3 regions of the Streptomyces sp. NPDC048370 genome follow, and region 3 is predicted to be linked to each of the others. Evidence: riboswitches for the same ligand, from Rfam matches in the RefSeq annotation. Region 3 holds a riboswitch; each other region holds the start of a gene.
The links. Region 3 has a riboswitch for thiamine pyrophosphate ahead of thiO (glycine oxidase ThiO). Riboswitches for the same ligand answer to the same signal wherever they lie in the genome.
Positions count from the first base shown of each region.

Region 1: another riboswitch for thiamine pyrophosphate. It lies ahead of ACGFYP_RS27145 (thiamine ABC transporter substrate binding subunit); the one in region 3 lies ahead of thiO (glycine oxidase ThiO).
Region 2: another riboswitch for thiamine pyrophosphate. It lies ahead of thiC (phosphomethylpyrimidine synthase ThiC); the one in region 3 lies ahead of thiO (glycine oxidase ThiO).

Region 1 is NZ_JBICYI010000014.1:112,850-122,696, reverse strand. Features, by position in the region: gene rpsB (30S ribosomal protein S2) at 1-702, shown strand, start outside; gene tsf (translation elongation factor Ts) at 824-1,660, shown strand; gene pyrH (UMP kinase) at 1,819-2,583, shown strand; gene frr (ribosome recycling factor) at 2,717-3,274, shown strand; gene ACGFYP_RS27155 (phosphatidate cytidylyltransferase) at 3,274-4,359, shown strand; gene rlmN (23S rRNA (adenine(2503)-C(2))-methyltransferase RlmN) at 4,439-5,545, shown strand; TPP riboswitch at 5,575-5,682, shown strand; gene ACGFYP_RS27145 (thiamine ABC transporter substrate binding subunit) at 5,770-6,849, shown strand; gene ACGFYP_RS27140 (ABC transporter permease) at 6,888-8,504, shown strand; gene ACGFYP_RS27135 (ABC transporter ATP-binding protein) at 8,504-9,532, shown strand; gene ACGFYP_RS27130 (hypothetical protein) at 9,540-9,847, opposite strand, start outside.
Region 2 is NZ_JBICYI010000003.1:218,418-228,264, forward strand. Features, by position in the region: gene ACGFYP_RS08310 (LacI family DNA-binding transcriptional regulator) at 1-869, shown strand, start outside; gene ACGFYP_RS08315 (metallophosphoesterase) at 1,093-2,316, shown strand; gene ACGFYP_RS08320 (hypothetical protein) at 2,476-3,351, shown strand; gene ACGFYP_RS08325 (VWA domain-containing protein) at 3,430-4,830, opposite strand; gene thiC (phosphomethylpyrimidine synthase ThiC) at 4,937-6,712, opposite strand; TPP riboswitch at 6,706-6,853, opposite strand; gene ACGFYP_RS08335 (YibE/F family protein) at 6,925-8,319, shown strand; gene ACGFYP_RS08340 (SsgA family sporulation/cell division regulator) at 8,401-8,835, opposite strand; gene ACGFYP_RS08345 (IclR family transcriptional regulator) at 8,974-9,744, opposite strand.
Region 3 is NZ_JBICYI010000012.1:61,685-71,531, reverse strand. Features, by position in the region: gene metF (methylenetetrahydrofolate reductase [NAD(P)H]) at 1-735, opposite strand, end outside; gene thiE (thiamine phosphate synthase) at 916-1,566, opposite strand; gene ACGFYP_RS24635 (Rv2175c family DNA-binding protein) at 1,653-2,018, opposite strand; gene ACGFYP_RS24630 (NAD(P)/FAD-dependent oxidoreductase) at 2,055-3,224, opposite strand; gene ACGFYP_RS24625 (hypothetical protein) at 3,304-3,645, opposite strand; TPP riboswitch at 3,700-3,812, shown strand; gene thiO (glycine oxidase ThiO) at 3,810-4,976, shown strand; gene thiS (sulfur carrier protein ThiS) at 4,973-5,188, shown strand; gene ACGFYP_RS24610 (thiazole synthase) at 5,194-5,988, shown strand; gene pknB (Stk1 family PASTA domain-containing Ser/Thr kinase) at 6,132-8,069, shown strand; gene ACGFYP_RS24600 (deoxyribonuclease IV) at 8,076-8,927, shown strand; gene ACGFYP_RS24595 (DUF4396 domain-containing protein) at 9,011-9,583, shown strand; gene ACGFYP_RS24590 (sulfite oxidase-like oxidoreductase) at 9,657-9,847, opposite strand, start outside.

The DNA of each region.
Region 1 (9,847 bases), on a different contig from region 3:
TTCGTCGGTACGAAGAAGCAGGCCCAGGAGGCCATCGCCGAGCAGGCGACGCGTGTCGGCATGCCGTACGTCAACCAGCGTTGGCTCGGTGGCATGCTCACCAACTTCTCCACCGTCTACAAGCGTCTGCAGCGCCTCAAGGAGCTCGAGCAGATCGACTTCGAGGATGTGGCCGCGTCCGGCCTCACCAAGAAGGAGCTCCTGGTCCTCTCCCGCGAGAAGGCCAAGCTGGAGAAGACCCTCGGTGGTATCCGCGAGATGCAGAAGGTGCCGAGCGCCGTCTGGATCGTCGACACCAAGAAGGAGCACATCGCCGTCGGTGAGGCGCGCAAGCTCCACATCCCGGTCGTCGCGATCCTCGACACCAACTGCGACCCCGACGAGGTCGACTACAAGATCCCGGGCAACGACGACGCGATCCGCTCCGTCACCCTGCTCACCCGCGTGATCGCCGACGCCGTCGCCGAGGGCCTCATCGCCCGCTCCGGCGCCGCGACCGGCGACTCGAAGCCGGGCGAGAAGGCCGCGGGCGAGCCGCTCGCCGAGTGGGAGCGCGACCTGCTCGAGGGTGAGAAGAAGGCTGACGAGGCCGAGGTCCAGACCTCTGCCGAGACCGAGAAGGTCGCCGACGCCGAGGCCACCGAGGTTGTCGAGGCCGTCGAGGCCGCCGAGACCCCGGCCGCCGAGGCCGAGCAGGCCTGACCCACGGCCTGACCTCACAGGTCAGGCTGGTTGGTTGTTTCGGATGTCGACGGCGGGGGCCTACGAAGCCCCCGCCGTCCACCCGTAGATCTTTCAGACTTCGAGAGAGAAACTCAGACTCATGGCGAACTACACCGCCGCTGACGTCAAGAAGCTCCGTGAGCTCACCGGCGCCGGCATGATGGACTGCAAGAAGGCTCTGGACGAGGCCGACGGCAACGTCGACAAGGCCGTCGAGGCCCTGCGCATCAAGGGCCAGAAGGGCGTCGCCAAGCGCGAGGGCCGCTCTGCCGAGAACGGCGCCGTCGTCTCCGTCATCGCCGACGACAACACCTCCGGTGTCCTCGTCGAGCTGAAGTGCGAGACGGACTTCGTCGCCAAGGGCGAGAAGTTCCAGGCCGTCGCCAACACCCTCGCCGCCCACGTCGCCGCCACCTCCCCGGCCGACCTGGAGGCGCTGCTCGCCTCCGAGATCGAGCCCGGCAAGACCGTCCAGGCGTACGTCGACGAGGCCAACGCCAACCTGGGCGAGAAGATCGTTCTCGACCGCTTCGCGCAGTACGCCGACGGCTTCGTCTCGGCCTACATGCACCGCACCATGCCCGACCTGCCCCCGCAGATCGGTGTTCTCGTCGAGCTCGACAAGGAGAACGCCGAGATCGCGAAGGGTGTCGCCCAGCACATCGCCGCCTTCGCGCCGAAGTACCTCACCCGTGAGGACGTCCCGGCCGAGGTCGTCGAGACCGAGCGTCGCGTCGCCGAGGAGACCACCCGCGCCGAGGGCAAGCCCGAGGCCGCGCTCCCGAAGATCGTCGAGGGTCGCGTCAACGGCTTCTTCAAGGACGCCACGCTGCTCGGCCAGCCGTACGCGCTGGACAACAAGAAGTCCGTCCAGCAGATCCTGGACGAGGCCGGTGTCACCCTGAAGCGCTTCACGCGCATCAAGGTCGGCATCTGAGTCCGTACGCAACGGACACCGGACCCCGGTAGGGTCTGAAGCAGTCGTCCACGCTCGCGTAGGACGACCGCAGATCTGACGAGGAGGCCATTGCCGTACGGGAAACCGCAAGGACCCACCGGCAATGGCCTTCGTCGTATGTGCACGAGGAGATCTCCATGAACCAGTCCGCCGCACAGGGCGACGACATCCACGGCAAAAAGGCCGGCCGCTTCATGCTGAAGCTGTCCGGCGAGGCATTCGCCGGCGGCGGCGCGCTCGGCGTCGACCCCGACGTCGTGCACAAAATCGCGCGCGAGATCGCCGCAGTCGTCCGCGACGGAGCGGAGATCGCGGTCGTGATCGGCGGCGGTAACTTCTTCCGCGGCGCCGAACTGCAGGTACGCGGCATGGACCGGGCCCGCTCCGACTACATGGGCATGCTCGGCACCGTCATGAACTGCCTCGCCCTCCAGGACTTCCTGGAGAAGGAGGGCATCGACTCCCGCGTCCAGACCGCCATCACGATGGGCCAGGTCGCGGAGCCGTACATCCCGCTGCGGGCCGTGCGCCACCTGGAGAAGGGCCGCGTCGTCATCTTCGGCGCCGGCATGGGCATGCCGTACTTCTCCACCGACACCACGGCCGCCCAGCGCGCCCTGGAGATCGACGCCGAAGCCCTGCTCATGGGCAAGAACGGCGTGGACGGGGTCTACGACTCCGACCCGAAGACCAACCCCGACGCGGTCAAGTTCGACGCGCTGGAGTACGGCGAGGTGCTCTCCCGCGACCTCAAGGTCGCCGACGCCACCGCCATCACCCTGTGCCGCGACAACAATCTCCCGATCCTCGTCTTCGAACTGCTCGCCGAGGGCAATATCGCGCGCGCGGTGAAGGGTGAGAAGATCGGCACTCTCGTGAGCGACCAGGGCACCCGGGCCTGAGCCTCGGCTCGAACCGGGCACCGCCCCTCCCCCAGGGCCTGAACGGCCTGGGGGGACCCCCATGGGGATGGACAGAGCCCTGCCGGTCGTATCACCGTGCAGGACAAGACGCGACGACACGCAGGAGCAAGTGGTGATCGAAGAGACCCTCCTCGAGGCCGAGGAGAAGATGGAGAAGGCCGTCGTGGTCGCCAAGGAGGACTTCGCCGCGATCCGCACCGGCCGTGCGCACCCGGCGATGTTCAACAAGATCGTGGCCGACTACTACGGTGCGATCACGCCGATCAATCAGCTGGCGTCGTTCTCGGTTCCCGAGCCGCGCATGGCGGTCGTGACGCCGTTCGACAAGAGCGCGCTGCGCAACATCGAGCAGGCGATCCGGGACTCGGACCTGGGCGTCAACCCCAGCAACGACGGCAACATCATCCGTGTGGTGTTCCCCGAGCTGACCGAGGAGCGCCGCCGGGAGTACATCAAGGTCGCCAAGTCCAAGGCCGAGGACTCCAAGATCTCCATCCGCTCCGTCCGCCGCAAGGCCAAGGAGACCATCGACAAGCTGGTCAAGGACGGCGAGGTCGGCGAGGACGAGGGCCGCCGCGGCGAGAAGGAGCTCGACGACACCACCGCGAAGTACGTCACGCAGGTGGACGAGCTGCTCAAGCACAAGGAAGCCGAGCTGCTCGAGGTCTGATGAACGACTCTTCCTGGGGGGCCCCGGCCGGTTCCGGCTACTGGGGGCCCGACCAGGGGCCTGCCCCGGCGGGTCCCGCATACGATGGGCTGCAGGCGGCGCAGACTCGGCCCATGCCCATCGTGCCCGACGTCCCCGCCGGCGATCACCAGGACGATCACGACAGGGGGGCCGCTCAGCCGAGTGGTCCCCTGTTCCGTGACGAGACGCCGAACGAGCACCCGCAGGAGCCCATGTCCAGCCCGAACCGGCCCGCTGCCCCGCAGAAGAAGAGCGCGGGGCGCGACCTGGGCGCGGCCATAGGAGTCGGGGTCGGGCTCGGCGCGGTCATCATCGCGTCGCTCTTCATCTGGAAGGCCGCGTTCATCGGCGTCATAACGGTCGCCGTCGTCGTCGGTCTGTGGGAGCTCACCTCCCGACTCCAGGAGCGCAAGGGCATCAAGGCCCCGCTCGTTCCGCTGGCCGTCGGCGGCGCGGCGATGGTCGTCGCCGGCTACGTCCGCGGCGCGGAGGGGGCCTGGGTCGCCATGGCCCTGACCGCCCTCGCGGTCCTCGTGTGGCGTATGACGGAGCCGCCCGAGGGCTATCTGAAGGACGTCACGGCGGGCGTCTTCGCCGCGTTCTACGTGCCGTTCCTCGCCACGTTCGTGGCACTGATGCTCACCGCCGACGACGGCGCGGAGCGGGTGCTCACGTTCCTGCTGCTCACCGTCGTCAGCGACACCGGCGCGTACGCGATCGGCTGGCGCTTCGGCAAGCACAAGCTGGCACCGCGGATCAGCCCCGGCAAGACCCGCGAGGGCCTGGTCGGAGCGGTCACGTTCGCGATGGCGGCGGGCGCGCTGTGCATGGAGTTCCTGATCGACGACGGCACGTGGTGGCAGGGCCTGCTGCTCGGCCTGGCGGTGGCGGCGAGCGCGACGCTCGGCGACCTCGGCGAGTCGATGATCAAGCGCGACCTCGGCATCAAGGACATGGGCACCCTGCTGCCGGGCCATGGCGGCATCATGGACCGCCTGGACTCCCTGCTGCCGACGGCCCCGGTGGTCTGGCTGCTGCTCGTGATCTTCGTCGGCACCACCTGACCTGCGTATTTCTAGGTGAAGGGCCCTCTGTCCACAGACGGCGGGCCCTTCGCCGTTCCTCTGCGACACTGGTAGGACCATGCCCAAGCCCGGAGAACTCACTTTCGTCGCGCCGCGCGGAGCCAAGAAGCCGCCGCGGCACCTTGCCGACCTCACGCCCGCCGAGCGCAAGGAGGCCGTCGCCGCGATCGGCGAGAAGCCGTTCCGCGCCAAGCAGCTGTCCACGCACTACTTCGCGCGGTACGCCCACGACCCCGCCGAGTGGACCGACATCCCCGCCGGCTCCCGCGAGAAGCTGCAGGGTGAGTTGCTGCCCGACCTGATGTCGGTGGTCCGGCACATCTCGTGCGACGACGACACCACCCGTAAGACCCTGTGGAAGCTGCACGACGGCACGCTCGTCGAGTCCGTGCTGATGCGGTACCCGGACCGGGTCACCATGTGCATCTCCTCGCAGGCCGGCTGCGGGATGAACTGTCCGTTCTGCGCCACCGGGCAGGCCGGGCTCGACCGGAACCTCTCGACCGCCGAGATCGTGCACCAGATCGTCGACGGGATGCGCGCCCTGCGCGACGGCGAGGTGCCTGGTGGGCCCGCGCGGCTCAGCAACATCGTCTTCATGGGCATGGGTGAGCCGCTCGCCAACTACAAGCGGGTCGTCGGCGCCATCCGCCGGCTGACCGACCCCGAGCCGGACGGGCTCGGGCTCTCGCAGCGCGGGATCACCGTCTCCACCGTCGGTCTGGTGCCCGCGATGCTGCGCTTCGCCGACGAGGGCTTCAAGTGTCGGCTCGCCGTCTCGCTGCACGCCCCCGACGACGAGCTGCGCGACACCCTCGTGCCCGTCAACACGCGCTGGAAGGTCCGCGAGGTCCTCGACGCCGCCTGGGAGTACGCCGAGAAGTCCGGCCGCCGGATCTCCATCGAGTACGCCCTGATCCGCGACATCAACGACCAGGCCTGGCGGGGCGACCTGCTCGGGCGGCTGCTCAAGGGCAAGCGGGTCCACGTCAATCTCATTCCGCTGAACCCCACGCCCGGGTCGAAGTGGACCGCGTCGCGGCCCGAGGACGAGAAGGCCTTCGTCGAAGCCATCGCCGCCCACGGTGTTCCGGTCACCGTCCGTGACACCCGCGGTCAGGAGATCGACGGTGCCTGTGGACAGCTGGCGGCCTCGGAGCGCTGACCTTGTAGTCTGTGCTCGAACACATCTCCATATTCCGACAGGGGAGCGCCACAGCGCTGAGAGTGCGGTCGTCGGACCGCAGACCCTCTGAACCTCGCCCAGGTCATTCTGGGTAGGAAGTTCGGTCGCAACTCGAGCTGTTGCGCCCTGCCCGCCTTCCGGTGGGCAGGGCCGCGTCTCTTCCTGGTCACACCCAGGAGGAAATTTCAGTGAGCACCAAGAAGATGGCCGCCGCGGCCCTCGCCGCCGCGCTGGGCGTCACGACCCTCGCCGCCTGCGGCACCGAGGCCGTCAGGGACGCCGCAGGCAAGTCCGGCGCTCCCGCGCCGAAGACCGTGACCCTCGTCAGCCACGACTCCTTCAACGCCTCCAAGGAAGTCCTGGCGGAGTTCACCAAGCAGACCGGCTTCACGGTCAAGGTGCTGAAGAGCGGTGACGCCGGCGTCGCCGTCAACAAGGAGATCCTGACCAAGGGCTCCCCGCAGGGAGACGTCTTCTTCGGCGTCGACAACACCCTGCTCTCCCGCGCCCTCGACAACGGGATCTTCGTCCCGTACGAGGCGAAGGGCCTGGACGCCGTGCAGCCTGCGGCGAAGCTCGACAAGGAGCACCGGGTCACCCCGATCGACACCGGCGACATCTGCGTCAACTACGACAAGAAGTACTTCGCCGACAAGAAGCTCGCGCCCCCGCAGACCTTCGACGACCTGGCCAAGCCGGAGTACGAGAACCTGCTCGTGGTCGAGAACCCCGAGAAGTCCTCCCCGGGACTCGGCTTCCTCCTCGGCACCGCCGCGCAGTACGGCGACGACGGCTGGCAGGACTACTGGACGAAGCTCAAGGCCAACGGCGTGAAGACCGTCGACAGCTGGGAGCTCGCCTACAACCAGGAGTTCTCCGGCTCCGCCGGCGGCAAGAAGGCCAAGGGAGACCGGCCGCTGGTCGTCTCGTACGCCTCCAGCCCGCCGGTCGAGGTCCTCTACTCCGAGCCGCAGCCGAAGGACGCCCCCACCGGCGTCTCCACCGGCACCTGCTTCCGGCAGATCGAGTTCGCCGGCCTGCTGAACGGGGCGAAGAACCCCGAGGGCGGCAAGGCGCTGATCGACTTCCTGATCTCCAAGAAGTTCCAGGAGGACATGCCGCTGCAGATGTTCGTCAACCCGGTGACCGAGGGCGCCCAGCTGCCCGAGCTGTTCACGAAGCACGGCGTGGTGATCGACAAGCCGCTGACGATGGCGCCCGAGAAGATCGCCGAGAAGCGTGACCAGTGGATCCAGTCGTGGTCCTCGACCGTTCTGAAGTAGTCCCCGACCGCCGGGGAAGCGCGGCGCGGCTCGGCCTGATGGTCGTGCCCGTCGCCTTCTTCGCGCTCTTCTTCGCCTGGCCCGTCGCCTCGATCGTCGAGCGCGGGCTGCGGGTCGACGGGGCGTGGGAGTTCGGCCGGTTCGGCGAGACGCTGAGCCGGCCGGAGATCCTCGACGTCCTGTGGTTCACCCTGTGGCAGGCGCTCGCCTCCACCGCGCTCACCCTGCTGATCGCGCTGCCCGGCGCGTACGTCTTCGCGCGCTTCGACTTCCCCGGCAAGGGGCTGCTGCGCGCCGTCGTCACCGTGCCGTTCGTGATGCCGACCGTCATGGTCGGCACGGCCTTCCTCGCGCTCGTCGGGCGCGGCGGGCTCCTCGACGAGCTGTGGGGCGTCCGCCTGGACACCACCGTCTGGGCCATCCTCCTCGCGCATGTCTTCTTCAACTACGCCGTCGTCGTCCGGACCGTCGGCGGACTGTGGGCGCAGCTCGACCCCCGCCAGGAGGAGGCCGCCCGCGTCCTCGGCGCCTCCCGGTTCACCGCCTGGCGGACGGTGACGCTCCCCGCGCTCGGCCCCGCCGTCGCCGCGGCCGCGCTGATGGTGTTCCTCTTCACCGCAGGCTCCTTCGCCATCGTCCAGATCCTCGGCGGACCGGCGTACTCCACCCTGGAGACGGAGATCTACCGGCAGACGGTCGACCGCTTCGACCTGACGACGGCCGCCGTCCTCACGATCGTCCAGTTCGTCGCCGTCGGCGTCGTCCTCGCCGTGCACGCCCGGACGGTGCGGCGGCGGGAGACGGCCCTGAAGCTCGTCCCGCCCGAGCAGACCGCGCGGCGGCCCCGAGGGATCGGCGCGTGGGCGCTCTTCGCGGGCGTCCTCGTCTCGATCGTCCTGCTGCTCGTGCTGCCGCTCGCCGTGCTCGTCGAGCGGTCCTTCGCCACCCCCGACGGGTACGGCTTCGACTACTACCGGGCGCTGCAGTCCGTCGACCCCTCCGGCACCTTTCTCGTCCCGATGGTCGACACCATCGCGAACTCACTCCGGTACGCCGTCGTCGCCACCGCCCTCGCCCTCCTCGTCGGTGGACTCGCGGCGGCCGCCCTCACCCGGCGGGCGGGACGGCTGGTGCGCGGCTTCGACGCGCTGCTGATGCTGCCGCTCGGGGTGTCGGCGGTGACGGTCGGCTTCGGCTTCCTGATCACCCTGGACGAGCCGCCGTTCGACCTGCGGGCCAGCTGGATCCTCGTCCCGCTCGCGCAGGCGCTCGTCGGCGTCCCGTTCGTCGTCCGGACCATGCTGCCCGTCCTGCGGGCCGTCGACGAACGGCTGCGGGAGGCGGCGGCCGTCCTCGGCGCCTCACCGCTGCGGGCCTGGCGTGAGGTCGACCTGCCGCTGGTGCGGCGGGCGGTGCTGATCGCCGCCGGGTTCGCCTTCGCCGTCTCCCTCGGCGAGTTCGGCGCGACCGTCTTCATCGCCCGGCCCGACAACCCGACCCTGCCCGTCGCCGTCGCACGACTGCTCGGCAGGCCGGGCGAGCTCAACTACGGCCAGGCCATGGCCCTTTCGACGATTCTGATGGTGGTGTGCGCCGTGTCCCTGCTGCTCCTCGAACGGCTCCGCGCCGACCGGACCACCTCCGGGGAGTTCTGATGCTGCACATCGAGGACGCGACCGTACGGTTCGGGGCACGGGCCGTGCTCGACTCCGTGGACCTGGAGGTCGCCGACCACGAGATCGTGTGCGTGCTCGGGCCCAGCGGCAGCGGCAAGTCGACGCTGCTGCGGGCCGTCGCCGGACTCCAGGCGCTCGACGGCGGACGGGTCCGGCTGGACGACACGGACCAGACCGGGGTGCCGGTGCACCGGCGCGGGGTCGGCCTGATGTTCCAGGACCACCAGCTCTTCCCGCAGCGGGACGTCGGCGGCAACGTCGCCTTCGGGCTCCGCATGGAGGGTGTGACCAAGGCCGAACGGGACGCGCGCGTACGGGAGTTGCTGGAGCTCGTCGGACTGCCCGGGGCCGAACGGCGGGCCGTCGCCTCGCTCTCCGGCGGCGAGCAGCAGCGGGTGGCGCTCGCCCGCGCCCTCGCGCCCCGGCCCCGGCTGCTGATGCTGGACGAGCCGCTCGGGCAGCTCGACCGCCGCCTGCGGGAACGGCTCGTGGTCGAACTGCGCGCGCTCTTCCGGCGGTTGGGCACGACCGTGCTCGCCGTCACCCACGACCAGGGCGAGGCCTTCGCGCTCGCCGACCGGGTCGTCGTGATGCGCGACGGCCGGATCGCCCAGTCCGGGGCACCGCTGGAGGTCTGGCAGCGCCCGGCCTCCGCTTTCGTGGCCCGCTTCCTCGGCTTCGACAACGTGGTCCCGGGCACGGTCAGCGGCGCCGCCGCCGAGACGGCGTGGGGCAAGATCCCGGTGCCCGACGGATCGCCCCAGGGCGCGCGGGAGATCCTCGTACGCCCGGGCGGCGTACGGCTCGTCGCCCCGGCGGACGGCCTGGCCTGCACGGTCGAGGCCCGTACGTTCCGCGGTACGCACGCCACCGTCATGCTCCACCCGGCCGAGGGCCCGCCCCTGGAGGCGGAGTGCGCCCTCGGCGACGCCCCGGAGGAGGGCGCGGAGGTCGGGGTGATCTTCGCGGCGGACGAGATCGTGGTCCTCGCGGGCGACCGGAGCTGACGCCGCGTCAACAGCGGTCGCAGGGGCGGCGGGTGGCTCGCTGGAAGGAGCGGGTCGCCCGGCCGAGCGCGAGCCCGTAGAGGCAGAAGCCGCCGTACGCGACCAGGACCACCCAGGGGGCGTGGTCGGCGACGGCCGCGTCGACCGCGCCCGCCCAGGCGAGGACGCCGACCACCGCGAGGAAGACGCCGAACGGGGTGAGCGCCCCGGCCCCCGCCCACCCCAGCGCGATCAGCGGGACGCGAGGCAGGCGGCGGCCCCAGGGGCGGGTCAGCGCGAGGGCGAGGGCCATGCCGACCAGGGCGAGGGCGGCGG
Region 2 (9,847 bases), on a different contig from region 3:
GCCTCATCGGCCTGACCGTGACGACCTACGGGGATGAACCTTTCACCTTCACCGAATTCGCGTACTTCGCGGAGATGGCCAGAGCCGCCACATCGGCAGCGCTCGCCCGTGGCTATGCCCTGGTCATCCTGCCCGCAACCTCCCGCCATGACGTCTGGTCGAACGTCGCCCTCGACGGCACCGTCGTCATCGACCCCTCCGACCACGACCCGGTCGTCACCGAGCTGGTCCGCCAGGGCCTGCCCGTCGTCTCCGACGGACGCCCCGCCGGCACCCTCCCGGTGACCGCCTGGGTCGACAACGACCACGAAGCCGCCGTCCTCGACCTCCTCGACCACCTCGCCGACGCCGGCGCCCGCCGGATCGGCCTTCTCACCGGCACGACCACCGACACGTACACCCGCCTGTCCACCACCGCGTACCTCAACTGGTGCGAGCGGGTCGGCCAGGACCCCGTCTACGAGGCCTATCCGGCGCACGATCCGTGCGCGGGCGCCGTCGCGGCCGACCGGCTGCTCGCCCGCCCCGACCGACCCGACGCCGTCTACGGACTCTTCGACCCCAACGGAACCGATCTGCTGGCGGCCGCCCGCCGCTACGGACTGCGCGTACCGGACGATCTGCTGCTGGTCTGCTGCAGCGAGTCGACCGTCTACGCCAACACCGAACCGCCCATCACGACCCTCTCGCTCAAACCGCGCCGGATCGGCACGGCCGTCGTCCAGCTCCTCATCGACGCCATCGAGGGGATCGACACCGACGGACCGGTCGAGCAGGTGATACCGACCGAACTCATCGTCCGGACGTCCTCCCAGAGGCGTTCGCCGCGAACGACGGTCAGCCCGCCCCGGTCCCCCGCGAAGGACTGAGGGTCGGCTCCGGAGCCGTGCCGGACCCAAACTCCGCCCCGGCCCTGCTCCGACCCTGGACCGGACCTTCTCAATTCGGGCGAAACAACCGGTGAACCCGGAGTGGACCCGGATTCACCACCCCTGGTGCGTCACACAGGCGGACCCTCATTCCTATGATGGGCGCACGACATCGCGGACCACCCCGACCAGGCCGGTCCGCGATGTGCAGGGCATCGCGACGGTGGTGGAGGGGTCGATGACTCAGGGGGCCGGGCAGGAACCCGTGGTGCGCACGGCGACATTGCGTGACTTCCGCGTACCGCCGTACGCCCGGGTGCCCGTACAGGGCCAGCCCCTGGAACCCCCGGCAGGACATCCCGTCGTACCCGACGAGTCCTTCCGGCCCGTCGCCGATCCCACCCTCCACCTCGGACTCGGCGCTTCCGCCAGGTCCTCCTTCACGCCCCCGGTCTCGCTCTCCGCCGCCGTTCCCGGGCACCCCGGGAACGCCTTCCCGGACGGCGACATCCCCGAGGGCTACACCCCCACCGAGCGCAATCTCCCGGTGATCAACCGGGGGGACACCGTCCAGGTCCGCGTCGAGGACCCGGTGCCGTCCCCCGCGCCCGCCCCGGCAGGCGAAGGCCCCGGCCCGCTCTACGTGGTCGGCGACGTCCACGGCTATCTCGACGAGCTCCTCGCCGCCCTGCGCGCGCAGGGCCTCATCGACGACAACGGCGCCTGGGCCGCGGGCAACGCCCGCCTCTGGTTCCTGGGCGACTTCACCGACCGCGGTCCCGACGGCATCGGCGTCATCGACCTCGTCATGCGCCTGTCCGCGGAGGCCGCCGCCGCCGGTGGCTACTGCAAGGCCCTGATGGGCAACCACGAGCTGCTGCTCATCGGCGCCAAGCGCTTCGGGGACACCCCCGTCAACTCCGGCGCCGGCACCGCCACCTTCCAGGCCGCCTGGCTGCTCAACGGCGGCCAGAAGCACGACATGGACCGGCTCCAGGACGTCCACCTGCAGTGGATGTCCCGGCTCGACGCCATGGTGGAGGAGGACGGGCACCTGCTGATGCACTCCGACACCACCGCCTACCTGGACTACGGCAGCACCATCGAGGACGTCAACGAGACCGTCCACGAGACCATCAACCGGAACGACGCGGACGAGGTCTGGGACCTGTTCCGCAAGTTCACCAAGCGCTTCGCCTTCCGCGACGACGGCGGCCCCGAGGCCGTCCAGGAGCTGCTCGCCACCTATGGCGGCGACCGTGTCGTGCACGGTCACAGCCCCATCCCGTACCTCCTGGGCCAGGTCGGCACCGAGGACGACGAGGGCGGCTCGGACCCGGTCGTCGACGGTCCGCACGTGTACGCGGACGGACTGGCGATCGCCATGGACGGCGGTGTGACCATGGCCGGAAAGCTGCTGGTCGTCCAACTCCCCCTGCATGGCTGACGCATAACGCTGCGCATCCGGGGAAGGCGATTTCAGGAAACCCCCTGTCACCCTGTGCCATAACCGCAATACCATCGGATCATCCGTAGCAGGCTCTCCTCCGTTTCCGCCCAACTGGCCGTATCCCACGGTCAATACGGCCCTACGGAGCATCGGGGGATGCACATGAACGTGGCTCCGCACCTGCTGACCGAGGACCGTGCCGAGTACGAGCGCCTCCTCGACGACGCACTGCGCAACGCGTACGACCATCCAGATCTCGCCGAGATCGGGAAACGGCTCACGGCCGGGCAACTGCGCACGATGGCGCTGAGCGCGACGGCCCTGATCACCGCCGCGGCGGCGATCGAGTACGACCACTTCGTAAAAGTCCGCGAAGAGGTCCGGTCACCGAGTGGTACGAGCGTCATGGACGCCGTCCTGACGGCGGACGGCGACGGGGCGAGCGGCGGCCCTGGCGCGGGCATCGTCGCGATCGTCACCGTTCTCGCGCCGGTCCTCGCCGGCCCGGCCGCGCTGATATTCCTGCTGGTCGGAGCCGTGCTCAAGGTGCTCGATCCCTCGATCACCGTCGCCGACACCCTGCTGACGGCCGGCTGGTTCTTCGGGGCCGTCGCCGCCGCCGGCCTCTTCTGCGCCGCCGTCGGACTGCTGGTCACGGCGCTGCGCAACCGCTCCACGGAAGTGGCCGCGAACGATCCACCCCGTACGGAAGCGGACGACGAGCTGTCCCGCGCCCGGGAGTCCTGGCGCCGCGCCCTCCTTGAGCGGGGCATCCTGCCGTTCCTGCGCGAGGCCCTGGCCACGCCGGGACCGCCGGCTGCCCCGCAGTCCGTGCCGCCGCCCCGCACCGACCGCATACCGAAGATCGGCTACAGCGGACCGGACTTCTCCAGCCCGAACGAGGGTTCGTCCGGGATGCGCCCGACGTTCGCGAGCCCCGACTTCACCAGCCCGGACTACACGGGTCCCGACTTCACCGGTCCCGACTACACCGGCCCGGAACTCGGTCCTTCCGAACGCCGGCCGGACTGAGCCGGGCTCGGCCGGGCTCAGTCCGGACTCTGCCGCGGCTCAGTCCAGGCCCCGCAAGGTCGGGGTCAGCGGTCCGGCTCAGAGGATCCCGGCTCGCCGGGCAGCCGTGATCCAGGACGGGAACTCGGACAGGAGCCGGTCGTACAGCTCCGCGTCCGGCACCTTGCCGATGTCGTCCACCGCGAAGAACCCCACGTTGTCGACGCGTCGCCCCGTCATGGTGTCGAGGCGTTCCAGCACCCCGTACTGGGACCGTCCCAGACCGACGAACTGCCAGAAGATCGGCTCCTCGACGGCCTCCCGCAGCTCCCGTTCGATCTGCGCGTTGCGGTACACGCCTCCGTCCGAGAAGAAGAGCACGAGCGTGGGAGCGGCCGCCGGATTCTCCCGGACGAAGGCCCGGATCTGGGCGATCGCCTTCTGCTCCTCGTTCTGGATGCCGACGTCCCGCATGTCGAGCTGACCGGGCACGAGACCGTTCCGGGGCCTCCGCCGCCGGAAGAGGCCGAGCTCACCGACCCGTACATGAAGCCGCAGCCAGTCCGGAAGGTCACCCAGGCGCAGATCGGGCAGCCGGGCGGCGTTCGAGGCGAAGGTCCAGGCCTGCATCTCACCGTCGTCGTCCAACTGCGCGGCGACGGCCGCCATCCGCTCCACTACATCGGCCACGATGCCCTTGGAGTAGAGGAAGGACATCGAGCCGGAGGCGTCGAGGACGAGGACGACACGGGCGGTGACCCCGGCCGCGCCGTGCTTCCGCAGGCTCACCGCCACCTGCTCCTTGCGCAGCGACAGCCGCTTGCGCATGTCGACGGGCAGCCGCTCCACGTCCTTCTCGAACCGCGGCCGGTCGGCCACCGACGCCTGCCGTACGGGAGCCGGGGCGGGTGTGGGTGTGGGGGCAGGGGCGGGTACGGGCGCCGGGGACGGAGGCGCCGCCGGCTCCTCTTCGTCGACGCTGATCCCGAAGTCGGTGGCGAGACCGGCGAGCCCGGAGGCGTACCCCTGCCCCATCGCCCGGAACTTCCACTGTCCCGCCCGCCGGTACAGCTCGCCGCCGATGAACGCGGTCTCGGTCGTCGCCGCCATCTCGAAGCGGGCCAGTTCGGCCCCCGTACCGGAGTCGAGCAGCCGCAGCGTAAGGCCGGACATCTGGCCGAACGTCCCGCCGTCCGCCGACGCGGCCAGAACCACCCGGTCGACGGCGGGCTCGATCCCGCGCAGATCGACCTCGACGGTGTCGGTCGTCGCGCCCGCCTCGGGCCGCTTTCCCAGGTGGCGTACGGCCCCGGAGGCGTGGGTGGGCTGGTTGTAGAAGACGAAGTCGCTGTCGTCGCGCACCCGTCCGGCCCCGGTGAGCAGCAGCACCGAGGCGTCGGCGTCGGGCACCCCCGCCCCGGCGGACCAGGAGAGCACGGCACGCACGACGGGTGAGCCGACCGGAAGGTTGGCGCCCTTGCTCAGGGAACTCGCTGTCATGCCGTCAGTCTGCCGAGTCCGGCCGCCTGCGGGAACGGCGACGGGAACGCCGAAGGGCCCGCGATCCCCCCGTGGGTCGCGGGCCCGTACGCCGAGCGCCGGCCGACTACTCCGCCAGCGGCAGGTACACCCGGTTGCCGGACGCCGCGAACTCCTTGGACTTCTCCGCCATCCCGGCCGAGATCTCCTCCGACTTGAGGTCGCCGCCGTGCTCCCGGCGGATGTCCTGCGAGATCTTCATCGAGCAGAACTTCGGACCGCACATCGAGCAGAAGTGCGCGGTCTTCGCGGGCTCGGCGGGCAGCGTCTCGTCGTGGAACTCACGGGCCGTGTCCGGGTCGAGCGCCAGGTTGAACTGGTCCTCCCAGCGGAACTCGAACCGCGCGTCCGAGAGCGCGTCGTCCCACTCCTGCGCCCCCGGGTGCCCCTTGGCCAGGTCGGCCGCGTGCGCCGCGATCTTGTACGTGATGACGCCGGTCTTCACGTCGTCTCGGTTGGGCAGGCCCAGGTGCTCCTTGGGCGTCACGTAGCAGAGCATCGCCGTGCCCCACCAGGCGATCATCGCGGCGCCGATGCCCGAGGTGATGTGGTCGTAGGCAGGGGCGACGTCCGTGGTCAGCGGGCCGAGGGTGTAGAACGGCGCCTCCTCGCAGATCTCCTGCTGGAGGTCGATGTTCTCCTTGATCTTGTGCATGGGGACGTGCCCCGGGCCCTCGATCATCGTCTGCACGTTGTGGCGCTTGGCGATCGTGTTCAGCTCGCCGAGCGTGCGCAGCTCCGCGAACTGCGCCTCGTCGTTGGCGTCCGCGATCGAGCCGGGGCGCAGACCGTCGCCCAGCGAGTACGTGACGTCGTACGTCGCCAGGATCTCGCAGAGCTCCTCGAAGTTCGTGTAGAGGAAGTTCTCCTTGTGGTGCGCGAGGCACCAGGCGGCCATGATCGAGCCGCCGCGCGAGACGATGCCGGTCTTGCGACGGGCGGTCAGCGGCACGTACGGCAGCAGCACGCCGGCGTGGACCGTCATGTAGTCGACGCCCTGCTCGGCCTGCTCGATGACGGTGTCCTTGTAGATCTCCCAGGTCAGCTCCTCGGCCTTCCCGTCGACCTTCTCCAGGGCCTGGTAGAGCGGCACGGTGCCGATCGGCACGGGAGAGTTGCGCAGCACCCACTCGCGGGTGGTGTGGATGTTGCGGCCGGTGGACAGGTCCATGACCGTGTCGGCGCCCCACTTGGTCGCCCAGGTCATCTTCTCCACCTCCTCCTCGATGGAGGAGGTGACGGCGGAGTTGCCGATGTTGGCGTTGACCTTCACCAGGAACCGCTTGCCGATGATCATCGGCTCGATCTCCGGGTGGTTGACGTTGGCCGGAAGTACGGCCCGCCCCGCCGCGATCTCCTCCCGTACGACCTCGGCGGAGACGTTCTCGCGGATCGCGACGTACTCCATCTCCGGCGTGATCTCGCCCCGGCGGGCGTACGCGAGCTGGGTCACGGCCTTGCCACCGCGGCCCCGGCGGGGCAGCCGCGGGCGGCCGGGGAAGACGGCGTCGAGGTTCTTCAGCCCACCGCCGCGCGGCGAGGTGTGCTTGATGCCGTCGTCCTCGGGGCGGACCGGGCGGCCCGCGTACTCCTCGGTGTCGCCCCGCCCGATGATCCAGTTTTCGCGCAGCGGCGGCAGGCCCCGCCGAACGTCGGTGTCGATGGTGGGGTCGGTGTACGGACCGGACGTGTCGTACAGCGTCACGTCCTTGCCGTTGGTGAGGTGCACCTGGCGGACGGGCACCCGGAGGTCGGGGCGCGAGCCCTCGACGTATCCCTTGTGCCAGCCCGGCTTGCGCTCGTCCTGGCTGGTGGCAGGCGTGCGTGCATCCTGAATGGTCATGAGACCGATCTCCCTACGCCGGCATTACCCGGTAACAGGTTCGGCGGTCGGCGCAGCCTCTTCCCGTACGTACATCCAGTACGCGCGTACGGTGATCAGCGCCCTCTCAGCCCGGTGCTCCGAGCTCCCGCGTGTGCAAAGGTGTCACCACGCTAGCGTCAATCCGGCCGTGCTGAACAGTGGGCCCCCGCCGTTCTTGCGATGATCGGTCGGTGACTTCCTCGCAGCAGACCCCAGAACCCGACGGTCATGACGGCCACGGCGCCCCTGGCGACGGGGGCCACGGGCACGCCCACTCGCACAGCCATGGGCCGGCCGCGCCCGTCTCCCGGCATCTGCGCAGGGTCATCGCCGCTGTCCTGATCCCGTTCGCCACGGCCGTGGTGGTCGGGCTCGTGGTCCTGTGGCCGGGCGGCGCTCCCGAGCACGAGCGCACCGGCGTCGGCTTCGACCGGCAGACGTACCAGGGCGAGGTCGTCTCCGTGGAGAAGATCGACTGCAAGGACGTGAACGCCGCTCAGGTCCCGCCGACCGCCGACCCTTCGACGCCCGAGGGACGCGAGGCGGCCAACGCCCAGCAGGGGGAGTGCGAGAAGGCGACGATCGAGGTCACGAGCGGTCCGGACAAGGGCCGTACGTTCGTCGAGATCGTGCAGCCGGACGCGCCCCGCCAACTGGACGACGGGCAGGGCGTGGTGGTGGCGTACGCGCCGGATGCGCCGCGCGACCTGCAGTACTCGGTGACGGATGTGAACCGCAAGGTGCCGTTGGCGGTGCTCGGTCTGATCTTCGCCGTGGCGGTCGTGCTTGTCGGCCGGATGCGCGGGGTGATGGCGCTGATCGCGCTCGCCGTGAGCTTCATGATCCTGACCTTCTTCATCCTGCCGGCGATCCTCCAGGGATCGAATCCGCTGGTGGTGGCGGTCGTCGGATCGAGCGCGATCATGCTGATCGCGCTCTACATGTGCCACGGACTCTCCGCCCGCACCTCGGTCGCGGTGCTCGGAACCCTGATCTCGCTGCTCCTGATCGGGCTGCTCGGCTCGCTCTTCATCGGCTGGGCCTCGCTGAGCGGCAACACGGACGACAACACCGGCCTGATCCACGGCCTCTACCCGGACATCGACATGTCCGGTCTGCTGCTCGCGGGCATCATCATCGGTTCGCTGGGTGTCCTCGACGATGTGACGGTGACACAGACCTCGGCGGTGTGGGAGCTGCACCAGGCGGACCCCAAGCTCGGGCCCCGCGGCCTCTATCGGGCGGGCATCAGGATCGGTCGCGACCACATCGCGTCCGTGGTGAACACGCTGGTCCTCGCGTACGCCGGTGCGGCCCTGCCCCTGTTGCTGCTCTTCTCCATCGCGCAGAGCAGTGTGGGGACGGTGGCCAACAGCGAACTGGTCGCGGAGGAGATCGTCCGCACGCTGGTGGGATCGATCGGTCTTGTCGCCTCGGTGCCGGTCACGACCGTTCTCGCCGCGCTCGTCGTCTCGGCGGACCGGCCGGGCCCGCTGGGCGCGCCGGGCTCGTCGGGCTCGCTGGAGAAGCGTTCATCCAGGCCGTCGAGGCCGTCCAAGGGTGGGCGCCGCCGCCGCGCGAAGTGACGGGGCGCGAGGCCGGGTTGCGGGCTCTGGGCTCTGGGCTCTGGGCCAGGTTGGCGCCGGGGCCCAGAGCCCAGGGGCCGGTCAGCCGGCGTTCTCCTCCGCAAGAATCCGACCGAGTGCCGCCTCCAGGTTGTCCTCGAAGTCGCCCAGTGTCCGTTCCTGACCGAGCGGAACCAGCTTGTCCGTCCGGTCGAGGAAGGCGACGAGCGGCGGAGCGCTGGCCCGGAACAGGGCCCGGTCACTGCCGACCTGAAGCCGGATGGCGACGTCCGAGAGGACCTCGGGGTCGGTCGGCGCGATGTGCACATCGCCGTCCCCGCTCGGTCGGTTGATCCCGTCGAGCAGCAGCTCCCGGCCGAACGCCCAGGTCACGGGCGCGTCCCCGGGAAGGTGGAAGGTCATCCGCACCGCGTAGGGATCCCGGGCCTCGTAACGCAGTTCCACGGGGATCCGGAAGGAGAGCTCCTCAGAGACGAGGAAGCTCATCAGGACCTCGGCCTGAACCGACTCTCGCATCATGTACCCCGCAGTCGATGAAGCAGTTGTGTAAGCACGGCTGCTGAAAGCTGTGTTTAAAACGGCCAGGAATGATCCCCCATGGCCCTCTTGACGCAATCGTGCTGGAAGGGCTAGCAGATCACAAGGAGTGATTTTTCAGATACTGATAGAGAACGCGAAGGAGCTGAGGAGCCTTCCGATCTCATTGCGTAGCCGATCGACTGCGGGCAGCAACCGTTCTTCCTGGTGAAGGGGGAGGGAAATCGCCATCGCGGCCGCCGTGGACCCCGCGGTGATGGGGATCGCGGCACAGACCGTGCCGAGCGCATATTCCTGACGCTCCACCAGGGGCTCCATTCGCCCCATACCGCCCAAACGATCCAAAAGCGCACTCCGGTTACGCACCGTATACGGCGTGATGGCTTCCACCGGATGGCGGTCGAGGTGGTCTTGACGACTCTTCAGATCCAGTTGGCTGAGCAGGCACTGCCCGATCGCATGCGCGTGCCCCGTCTCGCGGAAGTCGGCCCACTCGTCCACGGCGGGCGCCGAGGGGGTGTCGGCGACGGCGACGAGCTCGATCTCGCCCTCGCGGTAGATCGCGAAGTAGACGGGGACCCCGATCTCGTCGCGCCAGTGCGCGAGGGAGTCTTCGATCTTGGTGCGACGATTCTGCAGAACTCCGCCACCGGCGAGACGCCCGGCTGCGTCGCCGAGGACGAACACACCCTTCTCACGGCGCAGATAGCCCTCGTGCGTCAGGGTGCGGAGCAGGTGGTACGCGGTGGGCAGCGGGAGTCCGGCCTCACGCGCCAGTTGCTTGGCAGGGGCCCCGTCCTCGTGGGAGCCCACGGCCTCCAATAGTCTCAGCGCTCGCTGTACCGAGCCGATCAGCGTAGGAACGGCGGACTGCGTAGCCGTGGCCAAAGGTCACCCCCAGGCGTGACGACGGGTGTCGTACACCCGCCCGCGGGGGCCGCCCCCGCGCCCGCCGCGACCTGGGAAACCGGTGGGGTCCGATGGCGGACCC
Region 3 (9,847 bases):
TTTCACATCCGCCGGGAAGAGAGCGTTGCTCAGCTGGGGCAGCCGGTCGAGTGTCTTCACGTTCACAACAGGCATGACTTCGGGGATGATCGGCGTCTCGCAGCCGGCCTTCACCACGCTGTCGCGCATCCGCAGATAGTTCTCGGGATCGAAGAACATCTGGGTGATCGCGTAGTCCGCGCCGGCCCGGCACTTGTCCACGAAGTGACGGATGTCCGTGTCCCAGTCGGTGGACCGCGGGTGCATCTCCGGGAAGGCGGCGACGCCCACGCAGAAGTCGCCGGACTCCTTGATCAGCCGGACGAGGTCGGCGGCGTACCGGACTCCCTCGGGGTGCTCGATCCACTCCCCCAGCGGGTCGCCCGGCGGGTCGCCGCGCAGCGCCAGCATGTTGCGGATGCCGGCGTCGGCGTACTGCCCGAGGACGTTGCGCAGCTCGGCGACCGAGTGGTCGACGGCGGTGAGGTGGGCGACGGGGGTGAGGGTGGTGTCGCCGGCGATCTTCTGGGTGGCCTTGACGGTGCCGCCGCGCGTGGAGCCGCCGGCCCCGTACGTCACGGAGACGAAGCTCGGACCGACCGCCTCGACCCTGCGCATGGCGTTCCAGAGGCTCCGCTCGCCCTTCTCGGTGCGGGGCGCGAAGAACTCGAACGAGTACGACGGCTTGCCGGACGCGAGGATCTCGCGGACCGTGCGTGCGCGGTCCGAGCGGGTGGAAGCGGTTCCGAGGGCCATACCGGCAGGTTAGACGGGGTGCTGCGACCGGCGAAGCGGTGTCCGAGTGATGGACACCGTTTTGGACAGCCGCCGGATCGCGGGGCCGACACCTCCACGGGCCTCGCCGAGTCCTCGCCGGACCCTGCCTGGCCGCCCTCGCCGGACCTCGCTCGCCTGGCCCTTGCCCGACCTCAGGCGTTACGAGGAGCGCTCGCGGACGCGCTTGGCCAGGCGGGCCGTCGCGGCGGCCGGGTCGTCGGCCTCGGCGATCGCGCGGACGACGACGATCCGGCGGGCGCCCGCGTCCAGGACCTCGTCGAGGGTGGTCTCGTCGATGCCGCCGATGGCGAACCAGGGCCGGTCCTGCTCCAGGGCGGCCGTGTACCGCACGAGACCGAGGCCGGGGGCGTACCGGCCGGGCTTGGTGGGGGTGGGCCAGCAGGGGCCGGTGCAGAAGTAGTCCACGCCCGGCTCGGCGGCGGCCGCGTCGACCTCGGACTCGGCGTGGCAGGACCGGCCGATGAGCACGTCCTCGCCGAGGATGGCCCGGGCGGCGGGCACGGGCAGGTCGCCCTGGCCCAGGTGCAGCACGTCGGAGCCGATGGCGTGGGCGACGTCGGCCCGGTCGTTCACGGCGAGGAGCTTGCCGTGCCGGCGGCAGGCCTCGGCGAGGACGGCGAGGTGCTCCAGCTCCTCGCCGGCCTCCATGCCCTTGTCGCGCAGCTGCACGATGTCCACGCCGGAGGAGAGCACGGCGTCGAGGAAGGCGGGCAGGTCCCCCTGGCGCCTGCGGGCGTCCGTGCAGAGGTAGAGGCGGGCGTCGGCGAGCTGCTCGCGAGGCGTGGACATGGGTGCTTCCCCCCGTTGGGTGCGGGCGGTCCGAGGGGGCCGGGCGGACCCGGCCCCCCAGGGCCTCCTGTGGTGACTTCGGTGCGTCAGACGGCGAGCGCCTGGGCGCGGCGCTTCACCTCCGTGCCGCGATTCTCGCTGAGGGCCTGCGCGGGCGTGCCCGGCAGGGTCGGGTCGGGAGTGAAGAGCCACTCCAGCATCTCTTCGTCGCTGAAGCCGTCGTCCTTCAGGAGGGTCAGGGTCCCGGAGAGGCCCTTGACCACCTTGTCGCCGTCGATGAAGGCGGCGGGCACCTGGAGCGCCTTGTTCTCGCCGCGTCGTACGGCGATGAGCTGGCCCTCCTTGACCAGCTGCCGCACGCGCGTCACCTCGACATCGAGCATTTCCGCGATGTCGGGGAGGTAGAGCCAGGCGGGGACGAGAGCATCGGTTCTTGCGTCAATCTCGGTCACGGGACAAGCCTGCCATCCCGGACCGACAGTCGGTAGTCAGGGCTGGACGACTGCCGCCTTCAGGGGGACGGCGGGGTCGGCGGCGCGCTCGGGGTCGAGTCGCGCGCCGGACTCGATGAGCTTGCGGCCCTGGGCCAGGTCGCGGGGGCGGCCGACGGCGAGCAGGGCGACGAGGGCGCCGTCGGACAGCCAGAGGACGGACCAGGACGGGTCGGCCGGGTCGCCCCGTCGGACCAGCTCGGTGGCTCCGGCGTGGTGGCCTGCATACTGCACGAACCGGCCGAACTGCTCGGACCAGAAGTACGGCACCGGGTCGTAGACCTGCGGGGTCTCGCCGATGATGTCGGCCGCGACGGTCCGCGGGCCCTGGAGCGCGTTGTCCCAGTGGTGGACGAGGAGCCGGGCGCCGTAGCGGGCGGAGGGGAAGGAGGCGCAGTCGCCGACGGCGTACACGTCGGGCAGGGAGGTGCGCAGCCGGTCGTCGGCGGTGACGGAGCCGTCCTTCTCCAGGGCGATGCCGGAGCCGATGAGCCAGCGGGTGGCGGGCCGGGCGCCGATGCCGACGACGACCGCGTCGGCGGGCAGCCGTCGGCCGTCCGCCAGGTGGACCGTGCCGGGCTCGATCCGCTCCACGCGCGCGTGGGTCAGGAGTTCGGCGCCGCTCTCCTCGTACCAGCGCGCCATCGGGGCGGCGACCTCGGCGGGCAGCGCGCCGGCGAGCGGGCGGTCGGCGGCCTCCACGACGGTGACCGCGCACCCCGCCTCGCGCGCGGCGGTGGCGAACTCGGCGCCGATCCAGCCGGCGCCGACCACGACGATGTCGTGGCGGCGCTCCAGGACGGGCTTGAGGCGGGCGGCGTCGTCCAGGGTGCGCAGCAGATGGACGCCGGGGACACCCTCGGTGCCGGGCAGGGTGACGGGTTCGGCGCCGGTGGCGACGACGAGGACGTCGTACGGGACGGGTCCGGCCTCGGTGTCGATCTCGTGGGCGTCGGCGCGCAGGCCCGTCACGTCGAGGCCGAGGCGGAGCTCGATGGAGAGCGCCTCGAAGTCGACGTCGAAGGCGGAGTCCTCGGCCTTGCCGAGGAGGACCGCCTTGGAGAGGGGCGGCCGGTCGTAGGGCTGGTGGGGCTCGGCCCCGATGAGGGTGACCGCTCCGGCGAAGCCCTGCTCGCGCAGGGCGACGGCGGTCTGCACCCCCGCCATCCCCGCGCCCACGACGACGACCCGCTGCTGTGCCTGCTTCTGCTCGCTCACCCGATCACCTTACGTATCTGACACACCGTCAGGAAGACAGCTGCTCCACGACACTGGTGCCGGAGCCCTCCTGGGACTCCCATGCCCAGCTCTCCTCCAGCCGAACGCGACCGTCCGGCAGCTCCACCACGGTGGAGACGCAATGCCCGGAAGAGGTCGTTCCGTCCACCTTCAGCTGCACGTACCGGAAGTCGAGCCGGTCCCCCGCGCGCGTGCCGACGAGAAACCCCCGGACCACGTCACCGCCCGCGTACTCGGCCCAGATCCGGCCGTCCTCCTCGTGGTACGTGAACCGGGTCCGCGTGCCCACCTGACCGGGGGCCTGGTCGGCGACCGGGGCGAGGACGAGACCGTCGAGAGAACGCGGCACGGTGGAGGCTCCCTTACTGGGTGTCGGAGGCGGGGGTTAGGCTGACGGTCAACGTAGAGCACTCGCGGGAGCCCGGACGCACCGGGCTGAGAGGGAGGCTGACCGGCCTCCGACCGTACGAACCTGATCCGGGTCATGCCGGCGAAGGGAGGGGCTGGACGCCCATGTCGCGTACACGCAGTACCTCTGACGTTCTCGTCATCGGGGGCGGGATCATCGGTCTGGTCACGGCCTGGCGGTCCGCGCAGCGCGGGCTGAGCACCGCGGTCGTGGACCCCGAGCCGGGCGGCGGGGCCGCCCGGGTGGCGGCCGGGATGCTGGCCGCCGTCACCGAACTCCACTACGGCGAGGAGACGCTGCTCTCCCTCAACCTCGCCTCCGCGCGCCGCTACCCCGCGTTCGTCGCCGAACTCCAGGACGCCACGGGACACGACGTCGGCTACCGCGCCTGCGGCACGCTCGCCGTCGCGCTCGACGCCGACGACCGCGCCCATCTGCGCGATCTGCACGCCCTGCAGGTCCGCTGCGGCCTGGAGTCGGAGTGGCTCAGCGGCCGCGACTGCCGCCGCCTGGAGCCGATGCTGGCGCCGGGCGTGCGCGGCGGGCTGAGGGTCGACGGGGACCACCAGGTCGATCCGCGCCGCCTCGCCGCCGCGCTCGTCACCGCCTGCGAGCGGGCCGGGGTGGTCTTCCACCGGAGCCTCGCCGAACGCCTTACGGTGGTACGGGACCGGGCCACGGGCGTGACCCTCGCCGACGACTCGGCACTGGAGGCGGACCAGGTCGTCCTGGCCGCCGGCAGCCTCAGCGGCCGGCTCGCGGGCGTACCGCAGGAGGTGCTGCCTCCCGTACGTCCCGTCAAGGGACAGGTGCTGCGGCTCACCGTGCCGCCCGCGTTCGCGCCGTTCCTGTCCCGGACCGTCCGGGCGGTCGTGCGCGGCAGCCACGTCTATCTGGTGCCGCGCGAGAACGGCGAGCTGGTGGTCGGCGCGACCAGCGAGGAGCTGGGCTGGGACACCACCGTCACGGCGGGCGGGGTCTACGAACTGCTCCGCGACGCCCACGAGCTCGTCCCCGGCCTCACCGAGCTGCCGCTCACCGAGACGCTGGCGGGCCTGCGCCCCGGCTCGCCCGACAACGCCCCGCTGCTCGGCCCGACCACCCTTGACGGCCTCCGGCTCGCCACCGGGCACTACCGCAACGGTGTGCTGCTCACGCCGGTCACCGGCGATGTCATGGCCGAGTTCCTCACCACCGGCGTGCTTCCCGACGAGGCCCGCCCCTTCACTCCCCGCCGCTTCTCCCCCGTACGTCAGGAGCAGCCCGTATGACCGCCACGAGCACGACCGTCTCCGTCAACGGCGAGGCCCGCGTCCTCGCCGCGCCCACGACCCTCGACGCCCTGGTCACGACGTTGACGGCCGCGCCGTCCGGTGTGGCCGCGGCCGTCAACGAGACCGTCGTGCCGCGCAGCCAGTGGTCCGCGACCGTCCTCGGCGAGGGCGACCGGGTCGAGGTCCTCACCGCCGTGCAGGGAGGCTGAGCACGATGTCCGACGACACCTTCCTCCTCGGCGGTACGGAGTTCTCCTCCCGGCTGATCCTCGGCACGGGCGGGGCCCCGAGCCTGGACATCCTCGAACGCTCGCTGGCCGTCAGCGGCACCGAGCTGACGACCGTCGCCATGCGGCGCCTCGACCCGACCGTCCGGGGCTCGGTCCTCTCCGTCCTGGAGCGGCTCTCGATCCGCGTCCTGCCGAACACGGCGGGCTGTTTCACGGCGGGCGAGGCGATCCTGACCGCGCGCCTGGCCCGCGAGGCGCTCGGCACCGACTGGATCAAGCTGGAGGTCATCGCCGACGAGCGGACCCTGCTGCCTGACCCGATCGAGACCCTCGACGCGGCCGAGACGCTGGTCGACGACGGTTTCATCGTCCTGCCGTACACCAACGACGACCCGGTCCTCGCGCGGAAGCTGGAGGACGTGGGGTGCGCGGCGATCATGCCGCTGGGCTCCCCGATCGGCTCCGGGCTCGGGATCCGCAACCCGCACAACTTCCAGCTGATCGCGGAGCGCGCCGGTGTGCCGGTGATCCTGGACGCGGGGGCCGGGACGGCCTCGGACGTCGCGCTGGCGATGGAGCTGGGCTGCTCGGCGGTCATGCTCGCCTCCGCGGTGACCCGGGCGCAGGATCCGGTGCTGATGGCGGAGGGGATGCGGCACGCGGTGGAGGCGGGCCGCCTCGCCCACCGGGCGGGCCGGATCCCGCGTCGGCACTTCGCCGAGGCCTCCTCGCCGACGGACGGCCGCGCGGCCCTGGACCCGGAACGCCCGGCGTTCTGAACCCGCGGGGGCGGCTTCGGGGCATGGGGGCGGCTCTTCGGACCCGTGGGGGGCGGCTTCGGGGTCGTGCCGCGCGTCACAGGTGTGCTGCGGTCGGGGCCGGTGGGGGCGGGGGGTCCCCACCGGCTCGTAAACTCGGGGCCGTGGACACGACCCTTCAGGACCCCCTCGTCGGGCAGCTGCTCGACGGCCGCTACCGCGTCGACGCGCGCATCGCCGTCGGCGGGATGGCCACGGTCTACCGGGCCGTCGACACCCGTCTCGACCGGGTGCTCGCGCTCAAGGTGATGCACCCGGCCCTCGCCACCGACGCCACGTTCGTCGAGCGGTTCATCCGCGAGGCCAAGTCCGTCGCCCGGCTCTCCCACCCGAACGTGGTGGGGGTCTTCGACCAGGGCGCGGACGGCGCGTACGTCTACCTGGCCATGGAGTACGTCGCCGGGTGCACCCTGCGCGACGTGCTGCGCGAGCGCGGGGCGCTCCGGCCGCGGGCCGCGCTCGACATCCTGGAGCCGGTGCTCGCCGCGCTCGGGGCCGCGCACCGGGCAGGCTTCGTGCACCGGGACATGAAGCCCGAGAACGTCCTGATAGGGGACGACGGCCGGGTGAAGGTCGCCGACTTCGGTCTCGTACGGGCGGTCGGCTCGGCCACCAACACCACGGGGTCCGTCCTGGGCACCGTCTCGTACCTGGCGCCGGAGCAGATCGAGCACGGCACCGCGGACACCCGCGCCGACGTGTACGCCTGCGGTGTCGTCCTGTACGAGATGCTCACCGGCGGCAAGCCGCACACCGGCGACACCCCCGCCCAGGTCCTCTACCAGCACCTGAACACCGACGTTCCGGCCCCCTCCGCGGCCGTGCCCGGCCTCGCCCTCGAACTGGACGAGCTGGTGGCGAGCGCCACGGCCCGCAACCCCGAGATCCGCCCGCACGACGCCGTCGCGCTCCTCGCGCAGACCCGGGAGGCCCGCGCGGCCCTCGGCGACGCCCAGCTGGACGCCGTACCGCCGCAGGCGCACGCCGAGGACCGTACGGGCGCGGAGGACCGGACCAGCGTGATCCCGCGGGTCGTGTCCCAGGAGGACCGGCGGGAGACGGAGCACGCCGTCCAGCACACCAGCCGGCTGACCATGCCCCCGCCCGAGCTCGGGTCGGAGGGCCGGCCGGAGCGCCGCGGGGACCGTGGGCGCCGGCCGCGCGGGCCGCTGCTCGTCGTCGCCGCCGTGCTGCTCGCCCTGGGGATCGGCGGGGGCGTCTGGTACATCAATTCCGGCCAGTTCACACGCGTCCCCGCCGTCCTCGGCCAGACCGAGGCGAAGGCGACCGAGCGGCTCACGGACGCGGGGCTCGACGTCGGCACGACGAAGCGGGCGTTCAGCGACGTGTACGAGCGCGGCACGGTCATGGCCACCGACCCCGCCTCCGGCGAGCGGATACGGGGCAACGGCACGGTCACGCTCACCATCTCCCGGGGCCCGGAGATCGTGAAGGTCCCCCGGCTCAAGGGGAAGCCGCTCGCGGAGGCCAAGCGGCTGCTCGCCGACGAGGGCCTGGCCGCCGGGCTGATCACGACCGCTTTCAGCCAGGACATCGCGCAGGGCGCCGTGATCAGCTCCGACCCGGAGGCCGGCACCGAGCGCAGCCCGGACTCGGCCGTGGCGCTCGTCGTCAGCAAGGGCCGCCCGATCGACGTACCCGACGTGGCCGGGGACGCGGTGGCCGAGGCCACCCGCACGCTCCGCGACGCCGGGCTCAAGGTGGAGATCGCGAGCGAGCAGATCCACTCCGCCGAGCCGGCCGGCACGGTCGCCGCCCAGTCGCTCGCGGAGGGCAGCCGGGCCGCCCGGGGCGACCGGATCGTCCTCACCGTCTCCAAGGGCCCGCGGATGATCGAGGTCCCCGACGTGACGGGCGAGTCGACCGACTCGGCGCGCGCGAAACTGGAGGGGGCGGGCTTCGAGGTGAAGGTCCAGAAGACCTTCCCCTTCCTCGGCGACACGGTCTCCGGCCAGTCCGTCGACGGCGGCACCACGGCCCCCGAGGGCTCCACCGTCACCATCACGATCAAGGGACTGTAAGAACTCATGCGCAACCCCGTCGGCGGCCATGTCCCCGTGGCCGGCGGTCTCGCCACCGTCGGTCTCGGCTACGCCCGCGAGCTGGGCGCGGAGACGGTCCAGGTCTTCGTCGCCAACCCGCGCGGCTGGGCCACGCCCGTCGGCAACCCGGCGCAGGACGAGCTGTTCCGCGCCGGGTGCGAGGCCGAGTCCCTGTCGGCCTGGGTGCACGCCCCGTACCTGATCAACTTCGGCTCCCACACCGAGGCCACCGTCGAGAAGTCGGTGGACTCGCTGCGGCACTCGCTGCGCCGGGGCCGCGAGATCGGGGCGAAGGGCGTGGTGGTGCACACCGGTTCGGCGACCGCCGGCCGTCCGCGCGCGGAGGCGCTGGCGCAGGTACGGGAGCGGATGCGGCCGCTGCTCGACGAGCTGACACACCCGGACGACCCGTTCCTGCTCCTGGAGTCGACGGCCGGGCAGGGCTTCTCGCTCTGCTCGCGCGCCGAGGACTTCGGCCCGTACTTCGACGCCCTCGACCACCACCCGAAGCTCGGGATCTGCCTGGACACCTGCCACATCTTCGCGGCCGGGCACGATCTGACCGGGCCGCACGGCATGAGGCAGACGCTCGACGAGCTGGTGGCGACCGTGGGCGAGGGCAGGCTGAAGCTGATCCACGCCAACGACTCGAAGGACGTCGTCGGCGCGCACAAGGACCGGCACGCGAACATCGGGGCCGGTCACATCGGCGAGGAGCCGTTCCGCGAGCTCATGAGGCACCACGCGGCGGAAGGCGTGCCGCTGATCATCGAGACGCCGGGCGGGAAGGAAGGCCACGTGGCGGACGTGGAGCGGCTGAAGAAGCTCCGGGGCTGAGTTTTCCCGTTGAGGAATACCCCTAGGGGGTATACGGTTCCTGGAGAGGCAGCAGGAACCGCCACCGGTCATTGGGGGAACCCATGCAGCACGAAGCCCACGCCCACCGCGAGAGCGACCACACCGAGCACCACGACCACACGGGCCACGGCAGCCACGAGGGCCACCACGGTCACGACGGCCACCACGGTCACGAGGACCACGGCGACGCCGGCGGCAAGGCCAGCTGGTCCATGGCGATGAAGGCCACCCTGCACTGCCTGACGGGATGCGCCATCGGCGAGGTCCTCGGCATGATCATCGGCACCGCGCTCGGCTGGGGCAACGCCCCGACGATGATCCTGGCCATCACCCTGGCCTTCTTCTTCGGCTACTCACTCACCCTGTGGGCGGTCGTCCGCGCGGGGCTGAGCCTGAAGGCCGCCGTCGGCGTCGCGCTCGCCGCCGACACCCTCTCCATCGCCGTCATGGAGATCGTCGACAACGGGGTCCTGCTCCTGGTCCCCGGCGCGATGGACGCCCATCTCACGGACGCACTCTTCTGGGGCGCCCTGGCCTTCGCCTTCCTCGTCGCCTTCCTGATCACCACACCCGTCAACAAGTGGATGATCGGCCGCGGCAAGGGCCACGCGGTGGTCCACCAGTACCACCACTGAACCCCGGGAGTACGGGAAACGGGATACGGGATACGGGTACGAGGTACGGGTTACGGGGGTACGGGCCCAGGAGTCAGAGCTCCGGCCCGTCCCCCGGCTCCTCCTGGTACGAGTACCGCTGTTCCTTCCAGGGGTCGCCGAGGTTGTGATAGCCCCGCTCCTCCCAGAAGCCGCGGCGATCGGCGGTCATGTACTCCACGCCCCGGACCCACTTGGGACCCTTCCAGGCGTACAGGTGCGGCACCACGAGCCGCAGCGGGAAGC